DNA from 3 places in the Arcicella rosea genome. Region 3 is predicted to be linked to each of the others. Evidence: riboswitches for the same ligand, from Rfam matches in the RefSeq annotation. Region 3 holds a riboswitch; each other region holds the start of a gene.
What was found. A riboswitch is a leader RNA that binds a small molecule or an ion and turns the genes downstream of it on or off. The one in region 3 is predicted to bind S-adenosylmethionine.
Positions count from the first base shown of each region.

Region 1: another riboswitch for S-adenosylmethionine. It lies ahead of ABID42_RS04550 (protein-disulfide reductase DsbD domain-containing protein); the one in region 3 lies ahead of ABID42_RS08415 (peroxiredoxin family protein).
Region 2: another riboswitch for S-adenosylmethionine. It lies ahead of ABID42_RS18325 (hypothetical protein); the one in region 3 lies ahead of ABID42_RS08415 (peroxiredoxin family protein).

Region 1 is NZ_JBEUMS010000002.1:333,812-344,923, reverse strand. It holds gene ABID42_RS04575 (family 2A encapsulin nanocompartment cargo protein cysteine desulfurase) at 1-831, shown strand, start outside; gene ABID42_RS04570 (serine O-acetyltransferase) at 951-1,799, shown strand; gene ABID42_RS04565 (sterol desaturase family protein) at 1,870-3,087, shown strand; gene ABID42_RS04560 (sulfite exporter TauE/SafE family protein) at 3,124-4,068, shown strand; gene ABID42_RS04555 (tetratricopeptide repeat protein) at 4,083-5,555, shown strand; SAM riboswitch class I at 5,643-5,738, shown strand; gene ABID42_RS04550 (protein-disulfide reductase DsbD domain-containing protein) at 5,808-6,263, shown strand; gene ABID42_RS04545 (cysteine desulfurase family protein) at 6,399-7,589, shown strand; gene ABID42_RS04540 (arylsulfatase) at 7,754-9,202, opposite strand; gene ABID42_RS04535 (RagB/SusD family nutrient uptake outer membrane protein) at 9,289-10,770, opposite strand; gene ABID42_RS04530 (SusC/RagA family TonB-linked outer membrane protein) at 10,797-11,112, opposite strand, start outside.
Region 2 is NZ_JBEUMS010000015.1:80,450-91,561, reverse strand. It holds gene ABID42_RS18345 (SusC/RagA family TonB-linked outer membrane protein) at 1-2,997, opposite strand, end outside; gene ABID42_RS18340 (YfiT family bacillithiol transferase) at 3,696-4,238, shown strand; gene ABID42_RS18335 (NupC/NupG family nucleoside CNT transporter) at 4,407-5,648, shown strand; gene nadB (L-aspartate oxidase) at 5,719-7,305, opposite strand; SAM riboswitch class I at 7,589-7,717, shown strand; gene ABID42_RS18325 (hypothetical protein) at 7,827-8,084, shown strand; gene ABID42_RS18320 (homoserine O-acetyltransferase family protein) at 8,114-9,214, shown strand; gene ABID42_RS18315 (phosphatase PAP2 family protein) at 9,232-9,897, opposite strand; gene ABID42_RS18310 (YceD family protein) at 10,013-10,642, shown strand; gene rpmF (50S ribosomal protein L32) at 10,713-10,907, shown strand; gene plsX (phosphate acyltransferase PlsX) at 11,081-11,112, shown strand, end outside.
Region 3 is NZ_JBEUMS010000005.1:183,623-194,734, reverse strand. It holds gene ABID42_RS08435 (TonB-dependent receptor) at 1-1,723, opposite strand, end outside; gene ABID42_RS08430 (peroxiredoxin family protein) at 1,833-3,140, opposite strand; gene ABID42_RS08425 (cytochrome-c peroxidase) at 3,352-4,296, opposite strand; gene ABID42_RS08420 (YceI family protein) at 4,430-5,065, opposite strand; gene ABID42_RS08415 (peroxiredoxin family protein) at 5,094-6,374, opposite strand; SAM riboswitch class I at 6,562-6,658, opposite strand; gene ABID42_RS08410 (Crp/Fnr family transcriptional regulator) at 6,864-7,532, shown strand; gene ABID42_RS08405 (carboxymuconolactone decarboxylase family protein) at 7,642-8,082, shown strand; gene ABID42_RS08400 (family 78 glycoside hydrolase catalytic domain) at 8,187-10,868, opposite strand.

The sequences.
Region 1 (11,112 bases), on a different contig from region 3:
GACAAAAAAGGCTTGAAAATTAGAGTAATTCCTGTAGATGACGACGGACAAATTTTATTGGACGAGTACGCTAAATTATTGAATGAAAAAACTCGTTTAGTATCATTTACTCAAGTATCCAACGCTTTAGGAACGGTTACGCCTGCAAAACAAATTGTAGCTTTGGCTCATGCAGCAGGAGCGAAGGTTTTGGTTGATGGTGCTCAGTCTGTTTCACATCTGCGTTCGGATGTGATTAGCTTAGATTGCGACTGGTTCGTATTTTCTGGTCATAAAGTATTTGGTCCAACAGGGATTGGAGTACTTTATGGAAAAGAAGATTTACTGAACGAAACTCAGCCTTGGCAAGGTGGCGGAAATATGATTGTTGATGTTACTTTCGAGAAAATTCAATATCATGATGCACCTTCTCGCTTTGAAGCAGGTACTGGAAATATCGCTGATGCCGTAGGTTTAGGTGCTGCCATTGACTATGTAAATAAAATCGGAATAGATGTTATTCATCAATACGAGCATTATTTATTGGTGTATGCAACCAAACTATTGAAAGAAATTCCGGGACTTCGTCTGATTGGCACAGCCAAAGAAAAAGCTTCTGTACTTTCATTTATTTTTGATGGATACAGTAATAATGAAGTAGGACAAGTATTGAACAAAGAAGGAATTGCGGTGAGAACTGGACATCACTGTGCACAGCCGATTTTAAGACGTTTTGGCTTAGAATCAACTGTAAGACCATCTTTAGCTTTTTATAATACTACTTCAGACGTTGATTTATTGGTGGAAACACTTTATAAATTACGTGCTGGACATAAACAAGCTGTAAGATAGCTTTTATATATCAATAGGTCGGGACTTAAGTCTCGACCTATTGATATACTTAATGATTTTTGTCTTTTAGACAAATTGAACTTTTCAATGAAACCACCCATATTGAAATTTAAGATTATATGAAAAATCATCATACTCAACCTTTGATTGACTTGCTTCGAAAAACGCATCATGCAGAATGGGAAGCTACTCCTTCAGCCCAAGAGGCTATTGGTTGGTTGAATGATCTTGTACATTTTTTGTTTCCGAGTAACCATTTGCCTAAGCAATCTTCCTATGAAGGAATTTTGAAAAAGAACCAAATTGATTTAGAAAATATATTATTGAGTTATCTTGATGTAAGAGAAATTGATATTGAAGGAGTAGTAGAAGCTTTTTATGTATCGCTCGGAGAGCTTTATCAAGATTTAAGGTTGGACGCTTCAAAAATTTATGAATGCGACCCCGCCGCAACCAGTGTCAATGAAGTAATTGTTTCATATCCTGGTTTTTATGCCATTACAGTATATCGTATTGCAAATAGATTAACGCAATTGAATATTAGTGTTTTGCCAAGAATTATTTCAGAATATGCTCATGGAAAAACAGGTGTTGATATTCATCCAAACGCAACAATTGGCGTACCTTTTATGATTGACCACGGAACAGGTATTGTCATTGGTGCAACCAGTATTATTGGCAATAATGTTTCTATATATCAAGGGGTTACGTTAGGAGCTTTGCAAGTAGCTAAAGAACTTTCGGATACAAAAAGACATCCGACGGTTGAAGACAATGTAGTGATTTATGCCCGTACTACGATTTTAGGAGGTAAAACAGTGATAGGGAAAAATAGTATTATAGGAGGAAGCGTTTTTCTAACCAAAAGTGTTGAACCTAATTCGCAAGTATTTAATACGCATCAGCTTAGAATTACTTCAAAGAATGAAATATTCCAAGAAAAGCCAATTTTATCGGAGGTTCACTAGTGAATCTTTTTCTATGATTTTTTATTCTATGTAATCTATAAATATAGTAGTTAATAAAAATAATACAGCAATGAATTTCAATTATCTAGCTTTAGCAGTTCCTTTCTTCTTGTTTTTGATTGGCTTGGAATTCTGGGTATCAAAAAAGAAAGGAAAACATTTTTATAATTTTAATGATACTGTTTCAAATCTCAGCGTAGGGATTGCAGAAAGATTGTTGGATGGTCTGACTCTCGGATTATTCTATTTTGTGTACGATTATTTGTACAAGCATTTTGCAATTTTTCATATTCAGCCAAGGGTACTTTCTTGGATTGGTTTGTTGTTGATTACAGATTTTCTTTGGTATTGGTATCACCGTTTAGGGCATGAAGTAAATTTATTGTGGAGTGTACACGTTGTACATCATCAAAGTGAAGAGTTTAATTTTACGGTTTCTGCTCGTATTACTTTGTTTCAAGCAGTAGCACGTACTTTCTTTTGGTCACTTTTGCCAATTGTAGGTTTTTCTGCGGAAATGATTACGACGATATTATTAATTCATGGTTTGTATCCATTTTTTATACATACTCGTACCGTTGGGAAATTAGGAATCCTTGAATATATTTTGGTAACACCTTCGCATCACCGAGTGCATCATGCCAATAACGAGCAATATTTAGATAAGAACTACAGCGATGTTTTTATCATTTGGGATAAACTCTTTGGCACTTTCGCCGAAGAAATTGAAGAGCCAACTTATGGTTTAACAAAGCCACTGAACAGTAATAGTTTCTTGTGGCAACATTTCCATTTTATGCTAGAAATGGGCTATGCTTTTAAATATGCTGAGGGCTGGAGGGATAAATTAAAAATGCTTTTCGGCAAGCCAGAACATATAAATCCTACTTACAGAAGAGTATTAGAACAAAAATTTGTGATTCATAAAACCGATAAATTGCACAGTACACGCTTTAGAAATTATGTGGTTTTGCAGATGACGTTGATTTTAATCACACTGTTTGCCTTTTTACTTTTAGAAGGACAATTAGGTTTAGCCACGCAAATTGCCACAACTTTCATCATATTGATTACGCTGGTGAATTGTGGAGCTATTTTAGAACAACGTCGTTGGATATTTTATCTTGAATACATTCGATGTTTTCTGATTTTATGGATTAGCTATATCCACTTTGAAAATACCATTAATCCTTACTTTTTAAGTAGCATTATTTTAACCGTCACGCTGTATTTCAAAACACTGAATCGTCAGTATTTAAGGTTGATTTACGGCCTGCATAATAACTAAACCAGCGTTTTTTACATTATTTTTAATTACATCAAAATGGAAAACAATCAGTTCTTAAATAAAATATATCTTCGTTTAAAACTCAACAATCAGTTTGAACGAGTGTTGATGTGGTTCATTGGCATTACTATCTATTTGTTAGCCTTTAGCATTTTTATTGGTAAAGCTCCTTTGTTAGATGCCGTTTATCAAACCAAAATATGGTTGGGAGAAGATTTCTTTTTATACGTTGGCGTTGGCTTACTTGCTCAATTGGTCGATGGTTCTTTAGGAATGGCTTATGGCATTACTTCAACTTCTTTTCTTTTGGGTATTGGAGTACCACCAGCTTTGAGCAGTACGAGTGTTCACGTTTCTGAAATGTTTACAACAGGGGCGTCTGCTATTTCGCATTACCAATTCAAAAATATCAATAAAAAACTATTCAGAGCTTTGCTTTGGGGCGTAGTTGGTTCTGTGGCTGGCGCTTATTTACTTTCTGAAATTATTGATGGAAATTTCATCAAACCTTATATCTCATTGTACATGTTGATACTTGGTTTTGTGATTTTGAAGAAAGCATTTCAGAAAAATATCGCTAAACGCAAAACCAAAAGAGTAGGAATTTTAGCAATTTTCGGAGGATTTATGGATGCCATCGGTGGCGGTGGTTGGGGACCAATCGTTACTTCATCTTTACTTGGACAGGGGCGTAATCCTCGTTATGCTATTGGTTCAGTGAATGCGGCTGAGTTTTTAATTACGCTTTCGAGTGGATTGACTTTCTTATTTTTTGAAGGCGTTAATTCTTGGCAAATTATTTTAGGTTTAGTAGTTGGTGGAATTATTGCCGCTCCTTTTGGTGCAATTTTAATCAATAAAGTGCCAAGACGACCATTGATGTTTATCGTTGGTTCGGTCGTGATTTTCTTAAGTTTCAGGACTTTGTGGGCTATAATTCCCGATTTGTACTTATTTATTTCGAAAGTGATTATTCATTAGTAAAGGCTAAAATTATGAAAAAATGGAACCTCATCTTAATCGTACTTTTCTGGTTTTCAAATAATTCATTTGCGAATGATTTTGAATTTACGCCCAATCTTCAAAACGCCTATAGCGAATTATGTAAATTAAAAGTACAACATGCCAAACAATTGTTAGCGAAAGAACCTACCAATAATGGTATCAGAATTTGGTTGGAAGATTTTGCAGACATGATTGTACTTTTTGCTAGTGAAGATGAAAAAGAATATGAGCGTTTGGCAGAAAATGAAGATAAGCGATTAGATTTAATTGAAGATTTAGACGAAAATTCGCCTTATAACAAATTCATTCAAGCAGAAATAAAACTTCATTGGGCTTTGGTAAAAATGAAATTAGGACACGAAACCAAAGGAGGTTTTGATGCGATTTCAGCCTATAAATTGTTAGAAGAAAATCGTAAGAAATTTCCCAATTTCACTGCGAATTATAAGAATTTAGGTGTTTTTCATGTTATGATTGGTTCAGTTCCTGAAAATTATCGTTGGGTTACAAAACTCTTGGGATTAAAAGGAAACATTCAACAAGGCTTGAAAGAATTGAATATTGCCATCAATGATAAAATTGTAGGCAAAGAAGCCAAGTTTTATCAATTGTTTATACAGTCGAATGTACTGACTTTGAATGATGATGAACGTCAAGAAATAACACAATTTGTAAACAACAATCCTGATAATTTGGCGATTAGTTTTTTGGCTACTTCTATTTTAATGAGGGATAATAAAAGTGAAATAGCACAGAAAATTTTGCAGACAAGAGCAAGTGGTTCAGGATATTTAGCCATGCCAATTTTCGATTTGTATCAAGCTGAAATTTTATTCAACAAAGGCAATTATCCACAGGCTATTCAGTATTATCAAAATTATTTGAAAAATTTCCGAGGACATAGTTTTTTGAAAGATGTAAATTTTAAATTGTTCTTGGCGAACTGGCTAACGAATAATCCAGATAAAGCTTTAAATCATTTGGCAAAAATTCCGAATGTTGGGAAAAAGCTTTCTGAAACAGATATTATAGCGCAAAATTTTTACGAACAATTTCAGAAAACAAAGATTTATCCGAATAAAAACCTTGTGAAAGCGAACTATGCTTTTGAAGGAGGACATTATGCAGAAGCATTAGAATTTTTAGATAATCTTGATGAGAACTCTTTTACGGCACAATTAGATAAAGCAAATTTCAATTTCAGAAAAGCCAGAATTTTACAAAAATTAAATGCTCAGAATCAAGCAATTCCTTATTTTGAGCGTGCTATGGCACTTTGTGCTGGTCAGAATTGCCATTTTGGAGCGAGTTCTTCTTTACAATTAGGATATATTTATCAGCAAAAAAATGATAAATTAAAAGCAAGAATGTCTTTCGAAAAAGCGATTGCCTATAAAAAACATGAGTATAAAAATTCTATTGACAACAAAGCGCAAGCAGCGTTAACCGAAATGGGAATTTGATATATAATTTGAAAAATTGAAGAAATAAATTCCTAAAATATTTGGATTACTCATTATAAAAATAGAACTTTGTCTATCGAATAAATAGATTTATAAAGAACGAAGGGAGAGATAAGGCTCAACGAACTTCTGGCAACCTGTTACCACCAACAAGGTGCCCCAACCTTATTCTAATGATAAATCAGAAGAAATCAAATTACACATTTTGTTTAATCAAGGAGTAGCACTTGCTATTCCACAATCTAATACATCATGAGACGTATATTTATTATCGTTGTATTAATTTTGTCGTTTGTATCGGCAAAAGCCCAGCAAGTAAATCAGATTGCTAATTGGAAATATACTTATTCAAATCCTAATTTTAAAGTAGGAGATGAAGTAGAATTGATTTTTACAGCGAATATAGAAAAAGGTTGGTCATTGTACTCTAATGACTTCAAAGCGGATATAGGTCCTCAACCAACTACTTTTTGGTTTGCAGAAAATGGTTCTTTTGAATATGACGGAAAAATTACGCCAGTTGCTCCCTTAAAAAAGCTAGATAAAAACTGGGGATTTGAAGTAACCTACTTTAAAGACAAAGCTGAATTCAGAACAAGAGTAAGAATTGTAGAACATGCCTTAGATATTTTCGGGGGAATAAAAGGACAATTCTGTAATGATAAAAAAGGAGTCTGCATCCCATTTGAACAGAAATTTCAGTTTTAGGAATTAGTTAATTTAGTTTATATCATTCATTTACATTTCATCAATAAATACAGATTACAGTGAAAGGAAAAAACCTTTTAAACCTATTGACTTGAAAATTGAACCTTCAACAATCTAAACAACATAAAAAACACCATGGAGATTTATTGTGATAACGCTGCGACGACTTCCTTAGATTTGGAAGTCTTAGATACGATGATTCCGTATTTGACTAATCATTTCGGAAATCCATCATCTAGCCACGCTATTGGAAGAAAAGCCAGAGAAGCTGTAGAAGAGGCTCGTCATAAAATTGCGAAGCTTTTAAATGCTTCTGAAAATGATATTTTTTTTACTTCTGGTGCTACAGAGGCAAATAATTTGGCAATTTCTGGAGCTATTAAAACTTATGAAATCAGAAATGTTATCACAAGTAGATTAGAACATAAAGCCGTTTTACAAACATTAGGGCAGTATAGTCAGCATAATGATTTAGAGATAGATTTTGTAAAACTTGATAATAAAGGGAATATAGATTTAGAACGATTTGAGTGGCTTTTGAAAAATAATCAACAAACACTCGTGAGTTTGATGCACGGCAATAATGAAATTGGAAATCTGACGGACATTAAAAAAATTGGAGAAATCTGTAAAAAATACGATGCTATTTTTCATAGTGATACCACACAGACTATTGGGAAACATAGATTTGATGTCACAAAACTTTATATAGATTATATCGTTGGTTCGTCGCATAAATTTCATGGACCTAAAGGTGTTGGGTTTATTTACATCAATAAATACAGAAAAATTCAACCACATATTTACGGCGGTGCTCAAGAGAGAGGAACAAGAGGTGGAACCGAAAATGTGGCTGGTATTGTAGGAATGGCTAAAGCCTTGGAAATAGCTTACAGAAATTTAGAAGAGTACGAAAATTATGTGGCTTTCTTGAAATCAAAGATGATTACGGCCTTGCATGATTTGTTTGGAGATGAAATTTCATTTAACGGAGAAAGTGATTCTTCTACCAATAGTTTGCCTAATATTTTAAACGTTGCTTTCCCGAATTTAAAGAAAGGTGGAGTATTAGTAAATCGTTTAGATGCACTTGGAATTGCAGTTTCTGGAGGAAGTGCTTGTTCTAATTTAACCAATAATGGGTCACATGTTTTAAAAACCTTGAATCGTAATCTTGATAAAGACAGCGTTCGTTTTTCATTTTGTAAATACAATACGCCTGCTGAAATCGACTTGATTATAAAAGCTATTGTGGATATTTACGAGCAAGATATTTTCGTAAGAAAGTCCGTTCAAAATAAAACAGCACAATTAATTTATGCTTAATTTTTGATTTTGCATGGTTCTTTTAGATAAAATATGTATCTTTGTCTATCGAATATATAGGATATAATATTAATATTTAAGCGACAGCTTTGTCAAATCTTTCAGGAAAGTCGGTGGTTGACTCTCTTTAGTTTTGGCGGGCTGTCGCTTAAATTTTTACAAAACTACTTATTCTGACTTACAAACGGAAATAAAGTAGATTCTACATGTGATGAATTCATCAATCCTTCTAATTCCTTCGCCTTTTCAGGAAATTGCTTGGCAATATTTTTACTTTCAGCTGGATCTTTTGCTAAATCATATAATTCTACTTCATTCTTAGGATTTGCTGAAGCATTCAATTTTACGGCTTTCCAATTGTCTTGTCGTACGGCTTGAACACCACCATTTTCATGAAATTCCCAATAAAGATATGCGTGTTTTGCTTGTGATTTATTACCTTTTAAAGTTGGGACAAATGAAAGTCCATCAGTATTTTTAGGCGCTTTTACACCAGCTAATTCAGCGAAAGTGGGTAGAATATCCCAAAAAGCACCAATATGATTATTCTGTGAGTTGGGTTTGATGACGTTCGTCCAACGAGCGATGAATGGTTCACGAATTCCACCTTCATACAAATCTCGTTTTACGCCTCTGAAACCACCGCCACTGTTAAAGAAAACAGGGTCAGCACCACCTTCTTTGTGTGGGCCGTTATCACTTGTGAAAATCACCAAAGTATTTTTATCTAAGCCTTCTTGCTTTAATTTTTCAAGAATTTGACCGACATATAAATCAAGTCGGCTAACCATTGCAGCGAAAGTCGCATGTGGATATTCTTGCGAAGTATAACCACCTTTTGTGGCTTTTAAACCATAATCATTTCCCTTATATGGCTTTTCATTGAAATGTTTTTTATAATATTCCAAGATGCTATCGTTAGGAACAAGTAATTCAGCATGTGGCAAAATATAAGGTAAAAATAAAAAAAATGGTTTGTCTTTTACTCTGTTATCAACAAACTCCAATGCCTTTTTTTGAATAATATCTGGGGCATATTCTTTATTTTCAATCAGATTTTTATTGGCTTCCAATACGATTTTCTGACCATTTTGCCATAAATGATTTGGGTAATAACGGTGTGCTAACGTTTGGCAATTATAACCAAAGAATTGATCAAAACCCTGTTTGTTAGGATCTCCTTCCGAACCAACTGGTCCTAGTCCCCATTTACCAAAAGCACCAGTTTGATAACCTGCTTTTTGAAGAATTTCAGCCACCGTGCGCACAGAATCAGCAATTGGTTCTTGTCCTTCTGGGTCAACACCTTTGTTGCCACGGATATAAGTATGTCCCGTATGTTGCCCTGTCAATAGCGAAGAACGTGATGGCGCACAAACACTTGTTCCCGCATAAAATTGCGTAAAACGAACACCTTGCTTGGCTAATTTATCAATATTGGGAGTTTTGATAAGTTTTTGTCCGTTGATAGCGATGTCGCCATAACCCAAATCATCCGCTAAAATGAAGATGATATTCGGGCGAGTATCATTTGATTTTTGTTTATTTTTTTGTGCCAATAAAGTAACTGCTTGTGTGAACAGCAAGGCGACAGCTAATATGATTTTTTGCATGATGATGCTACTTTTAGATTACCTATAAAACAAAAACATACGTAGCAAACTGAATTACTACGTATGTTCTTAAAGACAAGAAATGTTTAATTATACCCAGGGTTTTGTTGATACAGCCCTACTTTTGTTCCTATTTCAGTGGCAGGCACTGGATAAATCAAAAAGTCGGATGTTACGGCATTGATTGTTAGAATTCCATCATTTTTTATCCAAGAATTCATTTTAGTAACAGCATTTCCAGAACGAACTAAATCGTTCCAACGGGTGCCTTCTCCTAAAAATTCTTTGCGTCTTTCTTCCAATAAAGTATCAAAAGTAACGTTCAAAATACTTGGTAATCCTGCACGATTTCTTACTTGATTCACCAAAGCATCTACTTCGGTTTGCGTGCCTTTTGCTCCTTTTAAAATGGCTTCTGCTTTCAATAAAAGAATATCCGCATAACGCAAAACGATAAAATTGATAGACCAATCTCTTCCATTTGTACCTCTTTTTGCCACATCAATATATTTCTTGATAAAAGGCTGAGAGTAAGATAATTGGATATTGAAAGCATTTCTTACATCCGACGAATTAGTTAAGTACGAAGTTTTAAGTTCTTTAGAAATATTAAAGTTACTTGCGCCATAACCATTACCATAAGCGTTTGAAATTCCTTGTCCCGTCCAAAAAGCAACTGGAGCAAGATGACTTGGAAAACCAGCACCATTCGAAGAACTCATAAACTGTACATCAAAAATTACTTCTTTATTATTTTCGTTGTCATAAGCAAAAACCGAAGAATAATTTGGTAATAATTGGTATTGATTACTCGCAATTACTTCATTAAAAAGCGAAAGTGCTTTATCGTATTCGTTGCTATTTAAGCCTGCACCTTCAATATTATACGTTGTTCCTGAGCGAGTTAGATAAACCAAACCTAATAAACCTTTTGCAGCATTGTTTGTAGCACGACCAACATTAACACCTGTGTAAGATGCAGGAAGATTTTGTACCGCAAATTCTAAATCTGCAATAATCAATTTATAAATATCTGCTACAGCACTTCTAGGTACAGATTCTACTTCTGCGGCTGTTAAAGGCTTTTCTACCAAAGGTACTTTTCCGAAAGTACGCACTAATTGAAAGTAATAGAAAGCTCTCAGAAAACGTGTTTCGGCTGTAAATCTTGAACGTAAAGTAGCATCTGTAATAATACTTCCTTTAGTTTCTAATGCCTGTAAAACTGAATTGGCATTGAAAATTCCGTTGAAATTGTCATTCCAAGCGCTGGCGATAAAACCTGTTGTGGTGATATTTGGAGAGAAATCATTGATTCCTTGCCAGTCACGGTTACCATCGTGTAATACATTTAGGTTATCGCTACGCATTTCACCTAACCAAAGTACTTGACTTGGATAAGAAGTTAATTTACTATAAACACCATTGACGGCTTGTGTAAAATCATTGGTATTTGTATAAAAACTTTCTGCTGTGGTACTTGAAACTGGTTTCTGGTCGAGCTGATCTTCGCAGGAAGTAAGCCCCAAGATGACAGCGCTAAGTGCTATATATATTGTTTTTTTCATGACTATAAAACGTGTAATTACGTGAATTAAAAAGTAAGATTAATACCTACAGAAGCAGTTTTGCTCAATGGCATTGCACCGTAATCGCCCGGAATTGGATAACTCCCATTTCCACTTACATTGGTGTTTTGGGCTTCTGGGTTTACGCCACCACGGTAATTATCGTGGTTAAACCAGTTTTGTAAAGCTACATAAACACGAGCAGAAGAGAATACGCCAGATTTTGCTAAATCTCTGAGATTATAACCAAAAGTAATATTTTGAATACGGATAAAATCAGTTGAATAAACCCAGTCGGATGTTACTTGTGGAACAGTATAAGTACTTGCTAGTTTTCCACGA
Region 2 (11,112 bases), on a different contig from region 3:
CACTAAAGCTGTTGGTAACTTATAACCGAATGATACTTCACGCAATTTTACATAGCTACCATCAAAAATGGCTGCTTCATGATAACGACGTGGGTTGTTATAACCATAGTATTGGTTGGCACTTACAATAACATCGTTTGGAGCATATACTTTTGTTCCATCAGAGTTTGTTGATATCACCTTCACCCCTGAACCAATTACACCTTCCTCACGACCAACAGCTGTTTCTGCATATTGTCCTGTCCAACGAGCATTGGCTGTTCCTTCGTCAAAAATAGCCCCCCCCATGCGTACATCAATCAAAGTAGATAAAGAGAAGTTTTTGTATGAAAATGAGTTCGTGAAACCACCAATCCAATCTGGTTGAATATTACCTAAGATTTTTTGAGTGGTTGAAAGTTGAGGTAAACCATTCACCATGATTAATTGTCCGTCTGGAGCTCTTTCAAATCCATAACCATAAAGTGTTCCGTAAGGCTGACCAACTCTTGCTTCCGAAGTTAAACCTCTACGTTCGTTCAACACATAAGTAGTTAAGCCTTCAGCCAATTCAACCACTTTGTTTCTGTTACGAGAGAAGTTGAAGCTAACATCCCAAGAAAAACCGTTTGAAAGCTTTAATGGAGTACCTGAAAGCGTTACTTCAATACCTGAGTTAGAGATTTGACCAGCATTCAAAATACGAGTATTATAACCTGTAGCTTTTGAAATTTCAACACCTAAGATTTGGTTTTTGGTTTTTTGCTCATAGTATGTAAGGTCTAAATTTACCTTTCCTTTAAATAAGCGAAGGTCTAAACCTGCCTCTAAACCCGTTGTAATTTCTGGTTTAAGCGTTGAATTTGAAATCGTAGTATTTTCCGCAAATTCTGGAGTTGCCCCATTCCATGAAGTACCAGCACGATAAGTTTGTGCTAATTGATATGGGTCGGCGTCGTTACCTACTTGTGCCAAACTGAAACGTGCTTTTCCGAATGATAAAACATCTCCTTTGATACCATCAATTAAATCAGTGAAAACTGCACTCAAAGATGCTGATGGATAAAAGTATGATCTGTTGCCAGCAGGTAAAGTAGATGACCAGTCGTTACGAGCAGTTAAATCTAAGAAAATAGCATTCTTGAAACCTAAGTTTACAGAACCAAAAGCACTTTGTACTTCACTCTTCGTAATGGTTGAAGCAATTGTGTTTTGGCTTGGTACTGCATTTCCTGCATTGTATAATCCGTCGATTACTAATTCACCAACGTAGATATAATTTCTTTTGTAATAATTGCTTCTTACAATTCCACCAGCTTGTGCAGTAATTGAAATGTCTTTATTAACGTTTCCGTTATACGTTAATATCGCATCGGTGTTTGTTTCTTGGCGACGAAGTACTTCTTCTGAGAAACGACCCGGAGTACGGTTTCCATTTCTTACTCTTTCAAAGTTGACAATATTAATACGAGTATCCGACCAAACGTCTGTTCCTGTTCTCAACATTACACTTAATGAAGGTAAGATTTTATAGTTCAAAGCAATGTTTCCAACTAAGCGATCTTTATCATTTGACGAAGGTAATTTTTGTTGAATATAGTAAGGGTTCGTAAAGAAAGTATGTTGCCAGTTTGGTGGGTCGTTGTCTGGTAATCTGCCCGCAACTGCTCTTTGAATATGTGTTGAAGTATATGATTCCCAGTCACGTAATTGCGCCCAAGATACACTACGATGCGACCAGATAAATTCTTGTCCAGAAGCATAACTGCGGTTATCTGCCCAAGATTTTACGTACTCCGCTGATAAAGTAATGTTGAATTTGTTTGTAAAGTTGTACCCAGAGTTAAATTTGAAGTTATTACGGTGAAAATCATTGTAATACATAATTCCTTTTTGGTCGAGATGCCCAACTGATAAACGGAAATTTCCTTTATCGTTTGCGCCAGAAATAGCTACGTTGTTAGTAAAGGCTGTTCCTGTTTGCCAGAATTCTTGGTAGTTATTTGGCTGTGGCGTAAGTGGCGCAACATCAGTACCAGTCCACCATTGACGAACCAATCTCCCATCCATTGGCGCACCCCAGCTTTCGTCAGTTCCATCCGTACCACTCAAAGGCGCATTTGGCCCATAAGCCGCTCTGTACTGTGCAATTTGATTGGCATCTGTAATAGAACCACTCCAACCATCACTGTACCAAGTACGGTATCCGTTACCACCACCATAAGTATTTTGGAAATTAGGAGAAATGAATGGTCTATCAGCAACAAAGTTTGAATTTACTTCTACACCAATCCCTTTAGTTCCTGCACCGTTTTTGGTAGTAATCAAAATAACACCATTGGCCGCTCTAGAACCATACAAGGCCGCAGCGTTTGGCCCTTTTAAAACAGCAATATCTTTGATGTTATCTGGGTTTACTTCTGATAAACCCGAACCGAATTGCTTATCAAATGATTGTTGAATAGGCACACCATCAATGACCACTAAAGGCTGGTTATTACCCGAAACTGAAGATGAACCACGGATTTGAATGGTAGAAGCAGCACCCGGTCCAGAACTAGTATTTACTCTGAAGCCAGCAATTTTACCAGAAAGCCCATTCGCTAAGTTGGTAGATCGTGCTTCTACAACACTCTCACCTTTAAGTTGTTGCTGAGAGAAACCCAATGCTTTTTTATCTCTTTGTACGCCTAATGCTGTAACTACTACTTCACTGAGTTGCATGACATCAGGTTTCATTTTTACTGAGATTGAGCTTTGCGAACCCACTGGCACTTCATAAGGAGTCATCCCAACGAAAGTAAATACTAGTATATCTTTGGGCTGACATGCAATGCTAAACTTCCCTTCACTACTTGTATTTGTACCACTTGTAGTTCCTTTGATTAATATAGTTACACCGGGCATTGCTGTACCATCTTCAGCGGAAGTGACTGTTCCCGTAACAGTTTGTTTTTGAGAGAAAGCCGTTGATGAAACCAACAGTATTCCCCATAAGAATAGTAAAATTTTGTTCATAAATGTTTGTTGTTATATGGTTGGTAATTCTATTTAATTCAATTGCTTTTGATAAAGGAAATAGTATATCAGGCCAGTGATTTTGGGTCAAAGGCTAAAATGATTTCTCAGGAATAAAATTTTAAATCTGTATCAAAACAATAGGAACTATCACTACACTTTTTGATTAAAAGTGGAAATGTGATTTAATGAAATATGGTATAAATTGAAGTGTTGTTTTTGGAAGTAATCAAATAAAGGAATTAGTAATGCTTTGTCCGACTTTCGGAAGTCGAGTAATTGTTGTTTTAGTTTGCTGTGTTTTTTGATATAAGAAATTATACTTAATGCAAAATTTAAAGAGTTTTTAAGAAATGCCCAAATACAGTTTTTTATTTTGCTTTTCGTTGATTTCTAAGTACGATTATAATGAATTTATTTAAAACGCCAAACATAATTTTTAAAAATTATTAATTAATTAGAAGGAAGAAAGTATATTTAGTTAAAATTTTATAATAAATATAATTCTTCCAAGAGTGGTAAAAAGTCATGCTGAAAAGTGATAAAAGTTTTCCTTTTAATCAAGCTCTTCAATCTAGTTTTTTTTATATAAGTACTTATAAGTTAAACTACTTAATTCTTTGGAAAATAACACTTCATGATTTTATCAATCAAATTTTAGATTATCTTGTATTCGAAAACAATAACAAAATAATATGATGGAAAATCTATCCTTAGAGCAAATGCGTTACCCTATCGGAGTATTTAAGAAACCCAATGAAATCACTGATGATTTATTGAAATCTTGGATTGAAGATATTGAAGCGTTACCTACTTTATTAAAAAAAGCGGTTGATAGTTTGAGCGAAGAACAATTGGAATTGCCTTATCGCCCAGAAGGTTGGACGCTGAGACAAACCGTAAATCATGTAGCAGATTCACATATAAATGCCTATTGTCGTTTTAAATTAGCATTGACAGAGGATACTCCAACCATTAGACCTTATGAAGAACAATTTTGGGCAGAATTAGAAGATGGAAAAAATGGACCTATCGAATGGTCGTTGACTTTATTAGAAGTACTTCATAAGCGATGGATTGTATTATTAAAGTCGATGACAGAAGAACAATTTGAAAGAACATTTGTTCATCCTGCTACGCAACAAGCCAATTCACTTCGAACAGTTACCGGGATGTATTCTTGGCATGGCAGACATCACACCGCACATATTACTGAATTAAGAAAGCGTTTGGGAATTTAATTGTAGGTTTTATATGGATGAAGACACATATTTCAATCTTGTAAAAATCCAAAATCAAATGCTAAGTATCTTTTAGTTTTTTGCAAGTATCGCCTTTCGTCTTTTTTCCCTTATCTTTAACTTTTCATTCAACAACCACATAAAAGATTTGGTATTAACACTTTGTACATGGAACGTTTCACAGGACTTATTGGAATTGTATTAATTTTAGGAATTGCCTATTTGATGTCGAATAATAGAAAAGCAATCAATTACCGCACCGTCGGTGTTGGTTTGGCTTTACAGTTTGGTTTGGCAGTTTTTATTTTACGAACTGATATAGGAAAAACACTCTTTACAAAGTTAGGAGAGATGGTAAATCAGTTACTTGAAAAAGCTGATAAGGGTGCAGAATTTGTTTTTAGTTCTTTGGTTCAACCAGAATTGATGACAAAAGCGTTTGGTCCAGGACATGATTTTGTGTTCTTTTTCAAAGTAATTCCTACTATTGTATTTGTAGCTGTGTTGGTAAATATTCTTTACCATCTTGGTATTATGCAAAGAGTCATTGCCGTTTTGGCAAAAGGTATGCACTGGCTAATGGGAGTAAGTGGGGCAGAGGCGCTTTCAAATGCGGCTTCGGCTTTTGTTGGACAAGTAGAGGCTCAGATTATGATTAAACCTTATTTAAAAGGAATGACGAAATCTGAATTATTGGCCTCGATGACGGGAAGTTTTGCCTGTATTGCTGGGGGCGTAATGGCTACTTATATCAAATTAGGAGTACCCGCTTCGTACCTTTTGGCGGCAAGTATTATGGCTGCTCCGGGTGCTTTGGTTATTTCTAAAATCGTTTACCCAGAAACGGAAAAGTCTGAAACACAGGGGTTTGTTCAGCTTGAAATCAAAAAAGTACATTCTAATTTAGTAGATGCTATTGCTTCTGGTGCTTCTGAAGGATTAAAAGTTGGTTTTAATGTAATTGCAATGTTGATTGGTTTCATCGCTCTGATTGCTTTAATTGATTCAATTTTATGGCATATTGGGTTCTACGTTTTCGGAATGCCAAACCTTAGCATGAACTTCCTTTTAGGAAATGTTTTCTCTGTTTTTGCATGGGCAATGGGTGTACCTGCTAAAGACACGCAAGTTGCTGGTGCTTTGATGGGGACAAAAATGGTAGTAAACGAATTTGTTGCTTATCTGGATTTAGTAAAATTGAAAGAAACACTTGATGCTAAAACATTGGCTATTACAAGTTTTGCTTTGTGTGGATTTGCGAATTTTAGTTCGGTGGCAATTCAGATTGGTGGTATCGGGGAGTTAGCTCCTGAACGCAGAACGGATTTAGCAAAATTAGGTTTCAAAGCCTTGATTTGTGGTACTTTAGCAAGTTATTTGTCTGCAACTTTAGCGGGATTACTTCTCTAAGAATATGATTATTACATAAAAAAAGCCTGACGCTGTAAATACTTCGTCAGGCTTTTTTGTATAAGTATGATTAATTTTTAATGTTATCAAGATTATAATGTAAGCCTCGGTTTTCTTTACGAGCTCTAGCATCTTTAATAACCAAATAAGCTACATTAATCATATTTCTAAGTTCATTGATTTGAACGGAAATTTTTGATTGTCGATAAAGTTCTTCGTGCTCTATATAAATCAATTCCAAGCGGTCATAAGCTCTTTTTAGTCGTCGGTCAGTTCTTACGATACCCACATAATTACTCATGATAGATTCTAATTCCCTAGCCATTTCTGTTACCAAAACTAGTTCTTCTGGATGCGTAGTTCCCTCATCGTTCCAATCTGGAATATTGTTTGGAAGGATGTTTTCTTCAAAGGTTTCGATGGATTTCAAGAAAGCTCTATGCGCATAAACAATGGCTTCAAGTAAAGAATTTGATGCCAAACGATTAGCACCGTGCAATCCTGTTGAAGAACATTCGCCAGCAGCAAATAAGTAATTAATATTAGTCTGCGAATACTCATTTACTTTGATTCCCCCACAAAGATAATGCTGAGCTGGCACCACTGGAATCATATCTTTTTCGGTAATTTCCAAACCAAGATTTTCCTTACAATACTCATAAATCATTGGGAAATGATGTTTGAAATCCTCACTGTCTAAATGACGAGTATCCAAGTAAACATGGTCAACTCCATTCTTTTTCATTTCAGAGTCAATCGCTCTGGCGACAATATCTCTAGGTGCAAGCGAAAGACGTTCGTCATATTTTTCCATGAAAGTAGTTTCATCAATATTTTTCAGAATACCACCATGCCCACGTAAAGCTTCAGAAATTAAAAAAGAAGGTTTTTTGCCAGGTTGATACAAAGAAGTAGGGTGAAACTGAATGAATTCCATTCCTTCAACTAGACCCTTTGCACGATATGCCATAGCAATACCATCGCCAGTTGCAATCGTTGGGTTCGTCGTACTTTGATAAACCTGACCGATTCCTCCAGTAGCCAAAAGAGTTGTTTTGGCTAAAAAAGTTTCAGTTTTTCCGGTAAAAGTATTTAGGATATAAGCACCGAAGCATTTTTTATCAGGCGTATCTTTCGTTACTTTTTCGCCTAAATGGTGTTGCGTAATTAAGTCGATAGCAAAGTAATGCGTGAAGAAATCAACACTTTTGAAAGACTTTACTTTTTCTAAAAGTGCTCTTTCAATTTCATTTCCTGTTGAGTCTTTATGATGTAAAATTCTTTGGTCAGAATGTCCACCTTCTTTCACTAAATCATAAGTACCATCATTCTTTTTATCGAAATTAGTGCCATAAGAAATCAGTTCTTTTAAGCGTTCAGGAGCTTCGGTTACAACAATTTCAACGGCTCTTTTATCAGACATAAAATCACCTGCCACCATCGTATCATTGATATGTTTTTCAAACGAATCATCATCTTTCCAAACAGTAGCAATACCCCCTTGTGCATATTTTGTATTACTTTCTTCTTCAACAGTTTTGGTAAGAATCGCTATTTTAACATCTTGACCTTTTTCTTCAAAATAAGAAGCAATTTTTGCTGTATAAGAAAGCCCTGCAATGCCTGAGCCGATAACTAAAAAGTCGTATTGGGGCATAATGATGAAAAACGGCTTGCCGCCCGCATTTTATAAGTTAATGTACAATTTTAATGTCACGAATAAGCAAAGTTATTTTAAAAACTCCTTTATTTATACTTTGGCTTGGAAATTATCTGTATAAATCAAACTATCAAAGCTTAATGAATGCTTTGAATTTAGCTTTTGAAAGAAGAATCTTCAACGAGAATCATCAAAAAATTTGCATTTCCCAGCATTGAGGTTTTACTTTGCATCATCAAGTCAATTTTCTTCCGAGGTTTTCAGCCTCATCGGAGTAATTGATTTATAAAGAAGAAGGGAGAGAATAGGCTCTATGAACTTCTGGCAACCTACCGCTCGTAAAGGCAAGGTGCTAATTCCTACCTAAAATAGATAGCTGATTATTGGGCTTTTTTAGGAAATATAAACCAATTACGATTACTCTCCCAGTCATTTTTCATGCTGTAAAGTATTCGTCAGGTTTACGATTTATTTTCGTTTATCGTCATGATTTTTTCGTGACCAAACTTTTCAGCTTTATGTCAAAATTTATTAAACTTACAACGGGCAATTATCTAATTGTTCATGGTTTCGACGCCAGCAATAAGGAAATTGTTGAAGAAGTAACTGTGCCACAGAAAATGGTGAAAATTGTCGCTATCGAGCGTATTCAATCTATTTCTGAGAAATATATTTTAGTTACAGGTCCGCATGGTAGATTGATGTATTGGGAATATGAAGAGAATTTCGAGGACTTGGAAAAGCAATTATTAAATAACGAGCTTTTGATTGCTTAAAATAAAGGTTTCACCCAAAAAGAGTATTGGTGCTCATTTTTTATCCATTGAATAATCTTTTTAAATATAACAAAGCCTTCGCATTAGAAGCGGGAGGAGTTTTACCAGAAATTGAACTAGCATATCAATCTTTGGGTAAGATGAACGAAGACTGCTCTAATGTAGTTTGGGTTTGTCATGCCTTTACGGGTAGTCAAGATGTAGAAGATTGGTGGCAAGGTTTGGTAGGAAGAGGTAAACTTTTCGACCCAGATAAGCAATTTATCATTTGTGTGAATGTTTTAGGTTCGCATTATGGAAGTACTGGCCCGCTTTCTATCAATCCAAATACTGGCGAACCTTATTATCATACTTTTCCATTTATTACCATTAGAGATATTGTGAATTCATTCGATTTACTTCGTGAACATCTCGGAATTAATCGAATTAGAACTTGTATTGGTGGTTCTTTAGGTGGACAACAATGTGTAGAATGGGCAATTTCTCAACCTGATTTGATTGAAAACCTGATTTTAATTGCGACTAATGCTCAACATTCACCTTGGGGAATTGCTTTTAATGAATCACAAAGGATGTCGATTGAAGTTGACCCTACTTGGAAAGAAAGTAATCCACAAGCTGGAATTGAAGGCATGAAGGCTGCTCGTGCTACTGCTTTGATTTCATACAGAAACTATGAAACCTATGGCGTAACGCAAGCAAGAAACGACGAGCCTTTGGGCAAAGTACATCGTGCAACAAGTTATCAGCGTTATCAAGGTGAAAAGTTAGCGCAGCGTTTTAATGCTTATTCTTATTTTGTACTTTCACAAGTGATGGATTCGCAAGATGTGGGGCGTGGCAGAGGTGGTGCAATTCAAGCACTTTCACAGATTAAAGCAAAAACGTTGGTAATGGGAATTAAATCTGACGCACTTTTCCCAATTAATGAACAAGCATTTTTAGCGAAACACATTCCTGGGGCTACTTTTCAAGCCTTAGATTCTTTATACGGTCACGATGGCTTTTTGATTGAAAGCCAATTAATTACTAAAGCCATTAAACTTTGGCAAAAATTTGTGAAGTTGGATGTCAATCCAATGTATGATTTTTTCAAGAAGTTGGAAAAGAAAAACTTAGCAATTCATTAATCGAAAATCCTGAATCATTACTGGTTCAGGATTTTTTTTTGACTGAGTAATTTCCGTTTATGCCACTCTTTCGGATTATTTTCTAACATCCTGTTGATTAAGACATAAACCACAAGGCTACTGAAAGTACCAATTACCGAGCCTGCCAAAACATCTTCAGGAAAATGCTGAAATAAATAACATCTTGAATAACCAGCCAAACAAGCCAGCAATAGAAAGAGTAAAGACCATTTTTTGTTGTAAAGGAAGATTGTCAGCAAAGTGAAAATCGCAAAGGCTGTAGTGGTATGCCCTGATGGGAAACTCAAATGAATATTAATTTGTAAACCTTCTACAAAATGCCAGTTGACATGCTTATCTGCAAAAAAACTAAGCGGACGAAGTGTATCAAAACTCAGCTTTAATGATGATGAAAGTAATGAACTTAAAGCCAGCGATGCGGTTAACATTAAAGCTTTATCATAACTAATAAATAAGTAAACTAAAATAATAGCAACAAAAAACCAACCTTCTCCTAATTGTGTTGCCCCTTGAAAAAAGTAATCTGCCCACAAACTATTGCGTTGATTAATAAATACCATTTGCTCGAATTTGCTGTGCATTAATACCCAAATCAGCACCAAAAGCCAAACAATTGCATACAAGCTAAAGTAAAAAAGGTTGTTTTTAATAATTTGTTTCATAGAACAAAGGTCGCTAGCGAAAAGATATTTGCCAATAAGTACTTGTAATATTTTGTTCAATACTTGTCATTGTAAAAAATAGTCCCTAATTTTGCAGTCTTTTCGATGAAACCAAGTGAAAAAGAGCATATTAAATACATTTAAGATTGACATCTTCCGCCTTGAAAACAAGCATTATGTGCATGAATTTGAAGGAGGAGATGATTTCTTTGCGGCATTAGAGCAAGATTTAATCGAAAAAGGGCATTTCAAGGCAACTGTTACCTTAGATAAATCGGAAGTAATGATACAATTATTGTATCATATTGTAGGTTCTGTAGAACTAACTTGTGATCGTAGTTTAGATACTTTTGATTTTCCTGTAGATATTACTCAGAAAATGATATTAAAGTTTTCTGACCATACAGAAGAGATTTCAGATGAATTGATGCTTATTGATAGAAACACACAGTATATCAATGTAGCCCAAGATATTTATGAATTCATTGGCTTACAAATACCAATGAAAAAGCTTCATCCCCGTTTTCAAGTTGAAGAACAAACATTTTTATCAGATTTTGATGAAGATGATGATTCAGACGAAGACTTTGAAGATTTAGTTTGGGAAGATGATGACGAAGGTGAAATTGTTTATTCTACTTCAACCGCAGATTCAGAAGATGATGACGATGAAGAGCAGACAAACGAAGATGAACCAGAAATTGACCCACGTTGGGCAATTTTAAAGAAATTGAACAATAATTAATGATTTGCTTCCATACATGCAAATCACATTTTTAAATAAATAAAGAATCATAAAATAAAGAAATAAGCAAATGGCACATCCTAAACGCAGACACTCGACAACTCGTAGAGATAAAAGACGTTCACACGATTTTGGAACTCCAAAAACAATCACTACAGATCCAACAACTGGTGAAATTCACTTACGTCACCGTGCTCACGTATTTGAAGGAAACTTGTTTTACAAAGGTAAAATGGTTGTAGAAGGTTATGCAGTTCAAGCATAATTAGTTGATTTTGGTAATTGTCTATCACATAATGTGCTGAATATCAATATTCAAGCTAACATTTGATAAAAAACTATCAGTTTTCAAAACTATTTTCAAACAAAAACGCTGTTTCACACTTCATAAAATGTTATTTTTGTCATTCTGTTTATGAATAACAAAATAATAATTGAATGAAGATAGGGATTGATGCAATGGGTGGAGA
Region 3 (11,112 bases):
TTTCGGCTTCAACATCGCCATACAAACCAATGCTATGACGGTATTGATTTTGGGCATCCGCAGGCTGATAACCAGGAAATACTTGTGCGCCAGCAGGTCTAACACCTTTCGTTTTTCCGCCTACTGTACTGATATAAGTAGTATCGCCATAGTTTTTGTATGACTTTTCTTCTCCAGCAATGATTTGATAGTTTTCAAAACGATATTCTGCTCCAAAAGCTACGTTGAAAGCTTTGATGGCTGCATTTTCAAAACGTTGAGACAATCCAATATTAGTTGTATTCTGATTAAAGACTAAAGCTCCGCTGTTAAATTTTGTAGGACTAGATGTTCCAATCGAAGCATTAATTGTATTTTGAATCGTATAATCAATACGGTTATGTCCAGAAGTATTACTAAAATCAACATTCCAGCCATTGGCTTTTCCTTTGATTCCAGCTGTGAAAGAACCATCTACTAAGCGAGCAGCATTTTCTCCCAAGAAACCCGTCGGGTAAATTGTTGGAAAATATCTACTTGAAATACTATTAATCGTTGTTGTTCCATTCGGAAAACGATAAGCATTATTCGGGCTGATACTATATTTTGAAGAGATTCCGCCAAAAGCATAAAATTCTACATCATTGCCCAATGGTAAAGCAGCGTTGACAAATAAACTAGCATTTTCTTGTTTTCCATTACCACTTCTTGCTGAACTATATCTATCAACAGATTTTTCTTTGGCATCTACAATTTCAGAGCTTGTACCTACTGCATAAGGAAACCAATATAATTTTGCTCCTGTTAAGCGGTTATTATATTCATAAAAACCTGAACGGTCGGTAGCATCACGGTTATTGATTTGTCCTGAAATATTAATAAAGCCTTTTTCCCCTAAACGGAAACCATAATTTACGCCTGTTAATAAAGTAAAACCATCTTTTTTGTTACGATAACTGGTATTGTATTCTCCTGTTGTAATCGTTACTTGTCCTTGATCTACACTTGATTTCAAGACAATATTAATCACACCAGCAATCGCATCTGAACCATACTGAGCCGCCGCACCGTCACGCAATACTTCAATACGCTCAATGGCTGAAACAGGAATCGCATCTAAATCAGCTGACGAAGCACCTTGAGCTGGTGTTCCTAATACATTGACTAAAGCACTGGAATGACGACGTTTACCATTTACTAAAATCAAGGTTTGGTCTGGAGCAACACCTCTTAAAGCAAGCGGATTAATGTGCGAAGAACCATCTCCGCCAGTTTGACGATTAGAATTTACCGAAGGAGCAATAAAACTTAGAATTTGTGATAAATCCGTTCTTCCTGTAGCGACTATTTCCTTACTGGTAATAATATCAACAGGAACAGGCGTTTCTATATTAGTTCTTGCTTGGTTTGAACGAGAACCAATAACAACCACTTCGTTAAGGTCTTGTTGGTCAGGATTTAGTTTAATCGTCAATGAATTTTGGTTGCCAACTTTTACTTGTTGACTCACGTAACCCACAAAAGATACAACCACTACATCTTCTGGTTTAGCAGAAAGCGTAAAGTTTCCGTCAAAATTAGACGTTGTACCTGTTTGCGTACCTTTTATCAAAATGGTGGCACCAGCCAGCGGAGCATTATCTTTTGCATCAATAATTTTACCCACGATGTTATTGCGTTTTTGGGCAATGGCTGTACTAAAAAGCAAGCTTAGGCTAAATAATAAAAGTAATTTTTGTTTCATTATGGAAGATTTTCGTTAAAGTAAAGATTAGGTAAAAGACAGCCGTAATAACATGGCAACTATTACGGACTGTCTATGTGGGGGTATGTTAGTTAATTGATGAATACAATTATTTCAAACTTGCAGTTGTGACCGTCGCCTTTTCGTAAGGGTTTGGTTCAGCAATTAATCCGTCTAATACTTTATTGAATTTTTTAGTGTATTCTTTAAAGTACTTGCCCGTTACTTCGCCAGTGTAACCCGTATAGATTTCACGAACATCTCCTTTTCTATCAATGATGATGGTTGTCGGGAAAGCCGCCATTCTATTCAAAGCTGCGAGTTTTTCGGTGGCTACTTTTTTGTCGGCAATTCCACCGAAAAGAATATCATATTCTATTCCGAAGAAATCACGAAGTTTACCTAAAGTGTATTTAGCATATTCTAAATCATCTTTTTGTTCAAAACCGATGGCTATTGCTTCTACGCCTCTTTGTTTATTGGCTTTAAACCAAGGTGCTAAAAAGCGAGTTTGGTCAGTACAATTAGGGCACCAAGTACCGATAATTTCTACAATAACTACTTTGCCTTTGTATTTATCATCGCTTAATGATACTTGCTTTCCTGTTAAATCTGGGAAAGTAAAATCTAATTTTTTATAGCCTTCTTTCAAGAAAGTAAGCTTGTAAGGGTCTGGTAATGAAGCATTTTTATCTTTTGTAGCTTCAAATTTCTGAGTAACATAAATCCCAAAACTGATTTCTCCATCACTTATGGTTGTTAAATCATCATTGATTTTTCCTTTAATTGCTACTGGACTTGGTCCTGTAAAACCTGAAAGATGAAATTCATTGCCTTGAATTGTACCTTCAAGTTCACGAGTATCACCAACCACGGTCATTAATACTCCTGTTAATTTATTGCCTTTTTGTTCTAATTGTGCAATAGAATTTGCGGCATTGGGGTCTTTACTGATGATTTTTACATTCCATTTTCCAGTAACATTGGTGACAGGTTTAAGGTCTTTTCCGGGTTCTACAAAACGATAGGTTTTGCCAAATTCAGCCACAAAAGGCAGAGAATTTCCTCTGAAATTTGGAACAAGACTTTTGTAAACTCCTCTGAAAGTACCTTTTTCATCAATTTTTCCAATTAAGGCAGCATCATAAGTATTCATTTTTACAAAAATACTATCTCCAGAAATTGCCTTTACTTTAAAATCATCTCTTCTACTTCCATTCAATAAAGTCAACGTTGATGATTCTAATGATTTCCCTTTTATTTCAAAATTGAAGGGTACTCTTGTTTCATTTACTTGAAATTCGCCACGCCATTTACCTTCTTTCAAACTCGGTTTTTCGGTAGCAAAAGCAGTGCTTGCCAATGAGAGCGTTAACAATGAAACATTGCACGCACCTTTTATAAAATTGATTTTCATGATTTTTTGTGTTAATCGTCCATCAATATTTTGATGGACGATATTTTGTTGGAAGATGATTAACTAAAGTAAACTGACAGGCATCGGTCATGATAGACCAAATGAAACTTAATGAGTCTCACCATAATTATTAGGTTTAAATTGTTAATGGATATAAAAAATGTAGCAATAAAAAGGTATGTTTGGTTTAAGGAAATTATCCAAAATATGATTACTTCTTCAAGAATCTATCGTCTGTCAAAGCTTTTAAGAAAGCCTCTAACTCATTAATTTCTGTTTTACTAAGTCCTAATGGCGTACTGAGGGATAAATCTCTATTGACGCCATTTTTCACAAAAGCGTCAGGTTGGTTGTAATATTCTATTACTTCACGCAAGGTTTTGAACACACCGTTGTGCATATACGGAGGCGTAATGGCAACGTTTCGTAAACCCGGCACTTTAAAATGTCCTAAATGACTAGAATCTTTTGTGATTTTAAATCTGCCTACATCATTGTGCTTTTTACCATCGAACAATCCAATATTTTTAAATCTATCCGCCGTAAAATCTTCTCCAGCATGGCAATTGGAACAATTCCCTTTTCCAATAAAAATAAGTCGTCCACGAATTGCTTCCTGACTCATCGCCGAATCATCTCCATTAATGTAGCGGTCATAAGGAGTATTGGCGGTTTCTAGTGTTTTTTGATAAGCTGCCAAGGCGTCTCCCAAGAGTTTTTCAGTTACTTGAGATTTATAAATTTTCTTGAACGCTCTACTATATACTTTATCTTCATTCAACCTTGCTACTGCTTGTTCAATGGGCAAATTCATTTCAGTGGTAGAGATGATGGGCTGAATAGCTTGTTCTTCTAGTGAATTAGAACGACCATCCCAAAATAAATGAATTCTACCTGCTAAGTTCATAGCAGAAGGAGTATTTCTATCTGTCAGAATACCATCAACACCTACACTAAATTGTGTGGTATCTGCAAAAGCCAATTCTGGTTTATGGCATGATGCACAACTCAAAGTACGTTTAGAAGACAAAATTGGGTCAAAAAATAATTTCTCTCCTAAAGTTACTTTCGTAATAGGCTCATTTTCTTGCAAACGATACTGAAAACTCATCAAAACTATACAAGCTAACGTGAGTATGTAGAAGTACTTTTTCATCGTAATTCATTTAAAAATAAAAAGAAGCGTTAGAAATTTAGAGGTACAAAGCTCAAAGATTTTTGTACCTCTAAATTTCATAAGTATTTACAGATTCACTATTTATCTGCCCTTAAAATAGTGAATCGCATACTTATTTACCTGTAGCTTTTGCTGCGGCTGTTCCTGTTTGAGCTACCAAATTAACGGCTAACTCAAAATCATTGTCGATGGCTTTGTCGCCAAGGTTTTCAAAAAAGTTTTTTGAACGAAACTTAATATCATACTTGGTGCGGTCAACCAAAATTTTAGCTTGAGCCGTCGTTTTGTTTTTTTCTACTTTTACAGTAGCTGGAAACTTCACCTCATTAGTAATGCCTTTGATGGTAAGTTTTCCTGAAATTTCATAATTCTCACCTCCTTTCGATACAACAGAAGTAGTTACAAATTTTGCTTTAGGGAATTTTTCTACACTAAAAAAATCGTCTGCTTTTAAATGTCCAACCAATTTGGCATTATAATCTTTGTCAGTCAAATCGGTTACTGTTAGCGACGTTAAGTCAATTTCAAAAGTGCCACTTTTTAGTTTATTGTTGGCTGTTACTAAACTTCCAGTACTCAAAGAAATATTTCCTGTATGTTCGCCTGTTACTTTCTTGCCTGTCCAGACAAGTTTACTTGACTGGCTATCAACTGTATAAACAGTATCGTTACCTTTGTTTTTGTCGTTTGCTTTTGCACCAATTGCTAAAGCCAATACACTCGTTAGGATAAGCGTGATTTTTTTCATGATTAAATTATTTAAATGAAGATTGATTTTATTTTAAAGCTACTTCTGTACTTGGAACAGGTTCTGCAATGAGTTTATCTAATTCTTTGTTCCATTTTTTAACATATTGTTTGAAGTATTTCCCTGTTACTTCACCCGTATAACCCGTATGAATTTGTTTTACTTTTCCATCTCTGCCGATGATGATAGTCGTAGGGAAAGCTATCATTTTATTGAGGGCTACAAATTTTTCTGAAGCAACCTTTTTATCTGCAATACCTCCAAATAAAATATCGTATTGGATGTCGTACTTTTCTTTTAGTTTTCCTAAGGTGTATTTTGCATAAGCTAAATCGTCTTTTTGTTCAAAACCAACAGCGATTGCTTCAACACCACGAGTTTTGTTGGCCTTATACCAAGGCGATAAAAACTGTGTTTGATCTGTACAGTTCGGGCACCAAGTACCAATTATTTCAACAATTACTACTTTGCCTTTGTATTTATCATCGCTTAATGAAACTTGTTTTCCGTTCAAATCTGGCAAAGTAAAATCAAGTTTTTCATAGCCTTCTTTCAAGAAAGTAAGTGCGTAAGGATCTGGTAATTCTGCTTTTTTATCTTTTACGCCTTCAAATTTTACATTGTTATAAATGCCTAAGCCGACTTCTCCCGTGATACTTTTATCAGGATTTATTTTTCCACGAATTAACCAAGGACTTGGTCCAGAAAAACCAGTTAATGTAAATTCATCGCCTTGAACAATTCCTTCTAATTCACGAGTATCACCCGTTACTTTCAGAAATACGCCTTTGAGTTTATTTCCTTTTTGCTCAAAAACAGCGATTTGGTCGGCTACAGGTTCTTTGCTAAGTATTTTAATTGCCCATTTTCCTGATAAATTATGGTTTGATTGAATCTCTTTTGCAGGTTCTACAAAACGATAAGTTTTACCATATTCAGCTACAAATGGAAGGAAATTTCCTTTGAAATTAGGGACAAGACTTTTGTACACACCCGACAGCGTTCCATCATCATTCACTTTTGCGACTAGTGCAGCATCATAAGTATTCATTTTGATAAATACTGAATCTTTCGCAATTTGCTGTACATGAAAATCATCTCTTCTTGAGCCATTGATTAAAGTGAAAGTTGCGTGTTCAGCATCCTTTCCTTTTACCTCGAAATTAAAAGGAACTTGTACTTCATTCACTTTAAATTCACCACGCCAAACCCCTTCTTTGATAAATTTATTTTGTGCATTTGCAGCGTTGAACGTCAATGAGCCTACAGCTAAATAAGCGATTGATAGTAATTGGTTTTTAGTTTTCATTTGATTCAGTCGGTTGTTTCTATTATTCTATTAAGCTTATAGATTAAGTATATTATACAATCGTAATTTTGATTACACTATAAATAAATACTTATTAATTGATACAGTATTGAAGGTGAAATGGCAAAAACGCAATTCCCATCAATGCTTAATCAAGCATCATCGTAAAAAAATTGATTGTATGTACGATTTATCCTTAGAATTAGGTTGGGGCACCTTGTTGGTGGCTAACAGGTTGCCAGAAGGTCATTGAGCCTAGTCTCTCGCTTCGTTCTTTATAAATCTATTAATTCTATAGGCAAAGTTAATTAATTTAATTTTAGAAAAACAAGTGTTTGAGTAAAAAAACTCAAAAAAATAATTTTCTTGGAGATTTGTGACTAGGAAAAAGGTTTAATTAGAGTCATTCAAGGCATCATAATGATGGCAAGTGTGAGTACTTGCACCAGTTGGAAGAGCAATAAAATACTTTATTTTGTATTTATAATCTTGAAAGAAAATCTTTACTTTTCCAAGACTACTAATATTTTTATAACATTTCCAATATCTCATTTTTCTGTAAAAACAAGTAATAAGCCAATGTCAGCATTTTTAGGAAAGCATATAGCACAACAAATTTCAATCTCAGAGACTGATATTACTCAAATATTAACTTATTTTAAGCCTCGTGTTTATGAAAAAAAAGCCTGTTTGCTACAAGAGAATCAATCTTGCAAAACATTATATTTTGTCGATAGAGGGTGCTTACGTTTGTTTTTTTGTGATGATAAAGGGATTGAGCAAACGATACAGTTTGCGATAGAAGGCTGGTGGATGACAGACCTCACAGCTTTTCATAGTGGAAAAACAGCTGAATTCAGTATTCAAGCCATCGAAACGACGGAAGTAATGGAGATTGATAGAGATACTTTAGAAGAATTACTGAAAGATTTTCCGCAAATGGAACGCTATTTTAATAAAATCTATCAAAGAGCTTATGCGGCTTCTTTATTGAGAGTGAAGCACATTTTTACTTTTTCCAAAGAAGCATTTTATCAGTTGTTTAGTAGTAAATATCCTCAATTTATTCAACGCATTCCGCAGAAAATATTGGCTTCTTTCTTGGGATTTACCCCTGAGTATCTTAGTGAATTAAGAAAAAAAAGTATGAAACATTAATTAAATTTAAACCATAAATGCTTACTTAAACCAGCTTAAGTTTTTTTGAAATTCTGTGACCGACCTTTGTAAGGTAATATTTAAAACAACATAATATCAATCAAAGGAAATGGAACAGAGAATTAAAATTCAAGATGTACAACCAGCTGCTTGGAAAGCAATGTATGGTTTAGAAACTTATTTGGCTTCAACAGAAGTAAGTAAAACACATAAAGAATTAATCAAAATAAGAGCATCCCAAATCAACGCTTGTGCTTTTTGTATTGATTTACACACGACAGATGCAATTAAAAATGGAGAAACTACCAAACGTATTTTCTTATTAAATGCTTGGAAAGAAACAGATATTTTCAGCGAAGAGGAGAAGGTTGTATTGGCAATTGCTGAAGAAATTACGCTTATCCATTTAGGAGGTCTTTCTGACAAAACTTATCAAAAAGCAAAAACCATTTTTAGTGAAAGTTACATTGCACAGCTTATTATGGTAGCAGTAACCATTAACGCTTGGAATCGCATTGCTATTAGTACTCAGCTACCAGTGGCTCATTAATGTTGGAAAGATTTCTAAAAATAAAAATTAATTTTTCTATTAGCGGGCGAATTACACCCGCTAATAGAAAAATTTAAATAGTTTCTTGAACATTTAAGATAACCCTAAAGCTCCATCACAAAAGCATATTTCCCTGAACCTAACTCCAAACTTCCCTCCTGACTCACTTTAAGGCTCGTGCCATTTTCAATAATGGAAGCTATCTTTTTAGTCGGAAAAGTCAGCGTTGCGGTAGTATTTGCTGGAATTTCTACTTCCCATGAAAGTTTTCCATTGTCTATTTTCCAAGCAGAAGCAACTACTCCGTAATTAGTTTTCAAGATACCTTTGGCATAAGTAAGCCCCCCTCCTATTTGCGGTTTGATGACAATTTCTTTGTAACCTGCACCATCAAATTCTTTGGTATCAATGCCTGCAATGTTTCTGTACATCCAGTCGCCTACTGCTCCATAAGCGTAGTGATTGAAGGAAGTCATACCTGGATCTTGAAAAGTACTGTCTGGTTTCATGCTATCCCAACGTTCCCAAATAGTTGTTGCACCATGCGTTTTGATTGGATATAACCAAGACGGGTAAGTATCTTGTAAAAGCAATTTATAAGCTACATCATTTCTATCAAATCGGCTCAAGACTGGGTTCAAGAAAGGCGTTCCTAAGAAACCCGTCGTTAAGTGATAGTTGTACGATTTGATATTATTCACCAATCTTTCAACTGCTTGCGGACGAAGAGCTTCAGGTAACATATCAAATTGTAAAGCCAAAATATATGCCGTTTGTGTTTCAGAAATCAATTTTCCAGATTCTGTCATATATTCTTTTTGGAATTGTTTTTTGACTCTCCCTAAAAGCTTTTCATAGTTTTGAACATCCTCTGTTTTGCCTAATATTTTACCCGTGTTAATCATCAACTGCACACTGTAAGCGTAAAAACATTGTGCTACCAAATAATTATCAGTAATGGCAGATTTCATCCCAATCATTCCTTTTGAATCGTCAACACGATACGAAAGCCAGTCGGCAAACTGAAAACCAGTATTCCATAAATCATTTTTAGCAGCTTTATGGATATACTCTGCACTTTTCTTCATCGTTTCGTATTGGTTTTCAAGCACTTGTTTATCGCCAAAAGCGACATAAACGTTATACGGAATGATAATTCCTGCATCGCCCCAACCAGCCGCTTGCGATGGTCCATCATTCAACACATTTGGAATTACGTGCGGTACTGCTCCGTTTGGAAATTGGTCTGCTGTTACATCTTTCAACCATTTTGCAAAAAACTGATTGGCATTGAAATTATAAGCTGCCGTTCTTGAAAATACTTCGGCGTCGCCAGTCCAACCCAAACGCTCATCACGTTGCGGGCAGTCGGTCGGAACATCTAAGAAATTACCTTTTTGTCCCCACTGAATATTTTTCTGTAATTGATTCACCAAAGGATTTGAGGTTTCAAAGTTTCCAGTTTGTTCCATATCCGAATACAAGGCATAAGCGGTAAAATCTTCTGGATTGATTTTCCCTTCCATGCCTTCTACTCGCACATACCTAAAACCAAAGAAAGTAAAATGTGGCTCGAAGAAATCTTTACCATTTCCACTTAAAATATAAGTAGCTTGTGCTTTTGCCGAACGAAGGTTGGTAAAGTACGGATTTCCAAATTTATCCATCATTTCAAAATGCGAAAGTGTAATTTTATCGCCCGCTTTTCCTTGTGCCGAAAGTGTTATCCAACCAACCAAATTTTGTCCGAAATCTAAAATCGTTTCGCCATTGGTTGCCTTGAATACTTTTACTGGTTTAAAAGTTTCATGCTTTTTAATGAGTTCATTCACTGAAGCATTGAGATAATCAGTAGGGAAATTTTTCTCTACGGCATTTTTCCAATTAGCATCATTAAATGCCACACTTGCCCAATTAGCTGTTCTTTTACGGGCATCAATTACTTCGCCATCATAAATTTCAGCGAAACGAATATCACTTTCTGCCACTTTCCACGAATTATCCGAAACAATACTTTCTTTTGAACCATCCGAGTAAGTCAATTCCAATTGAAAAAGTAAAGCTGTTTCTTTTCCATAAATATTTCGCTGTTTTAGCCAAGCTAAACGTGTTCTGTACCAACCACTTCCCAAAGTTGCACCGATAGCATTTTTTCCAGAAGTAACCAAATGGGTAACATCATACGCTTGGTATTGCAAATGTTTGTTGTAGCTCGTCCAACCAGGTGTTAAAAAAGCATCTCCTACTCTTTTGCCATTCAATTGGATTTCATACAAACCTCTTGCCGTTACAAAAGCCGTTGCATTGACGATTTTCTTTTTTGTGTCAAAACTCTTTCTGAACATCGGCACAACACCATTTACGGTGTCGTTTACAAAACCTGAATTTATCCATTTTGCTTTCCAATCGCTTTTATTTAAAGCTGTTTGAAAATTGGCAATTGCCCATTCTGACGTTTGTCCTTGATTATCCCAAGCTCTTACTTTCCAAGTAATAAGCGTATTTGAAGACAGTTTTTCTCCTTGATAAGCATTAAAAATAGATGTTTCAGCGTTTACTTTCCCACTATTCCAGATGACATTTCTACCATTTTTTACTTGAATTTCATAAGCAATTTGCTTTACATTTTTCTTTTCTGAAACGAGTTGCCAGCTAAATCTTGGCTTTTCAGCATCAATACCAATTGGGTTCTGTTGGTTTTCAGTTCTGAGATTTTGGAGCTTTAACTGAGCAAACAGTGTATTTGCCATTAAAAAGCAAAGGAGAAATAATAGTTTTAATTTCATGTTAATTTGAAAATTGGATAAGATAAATTTTATAAAACACTGATAATGAGCACATTTAAAAGTAAGCGTTTAAGACCAAGGCTCTTCAATATACATCACCATCAAATAAGTATAAATATATCTTGGAATAAAACAAGTACTCTCATGTACTTACCTTTAAATACGCCATTATTTCATGCTACACTACCTTGTCCTGCTTATAACAAATTGATTGAACTTAAAATCTTAATCAAACAAAAACGCC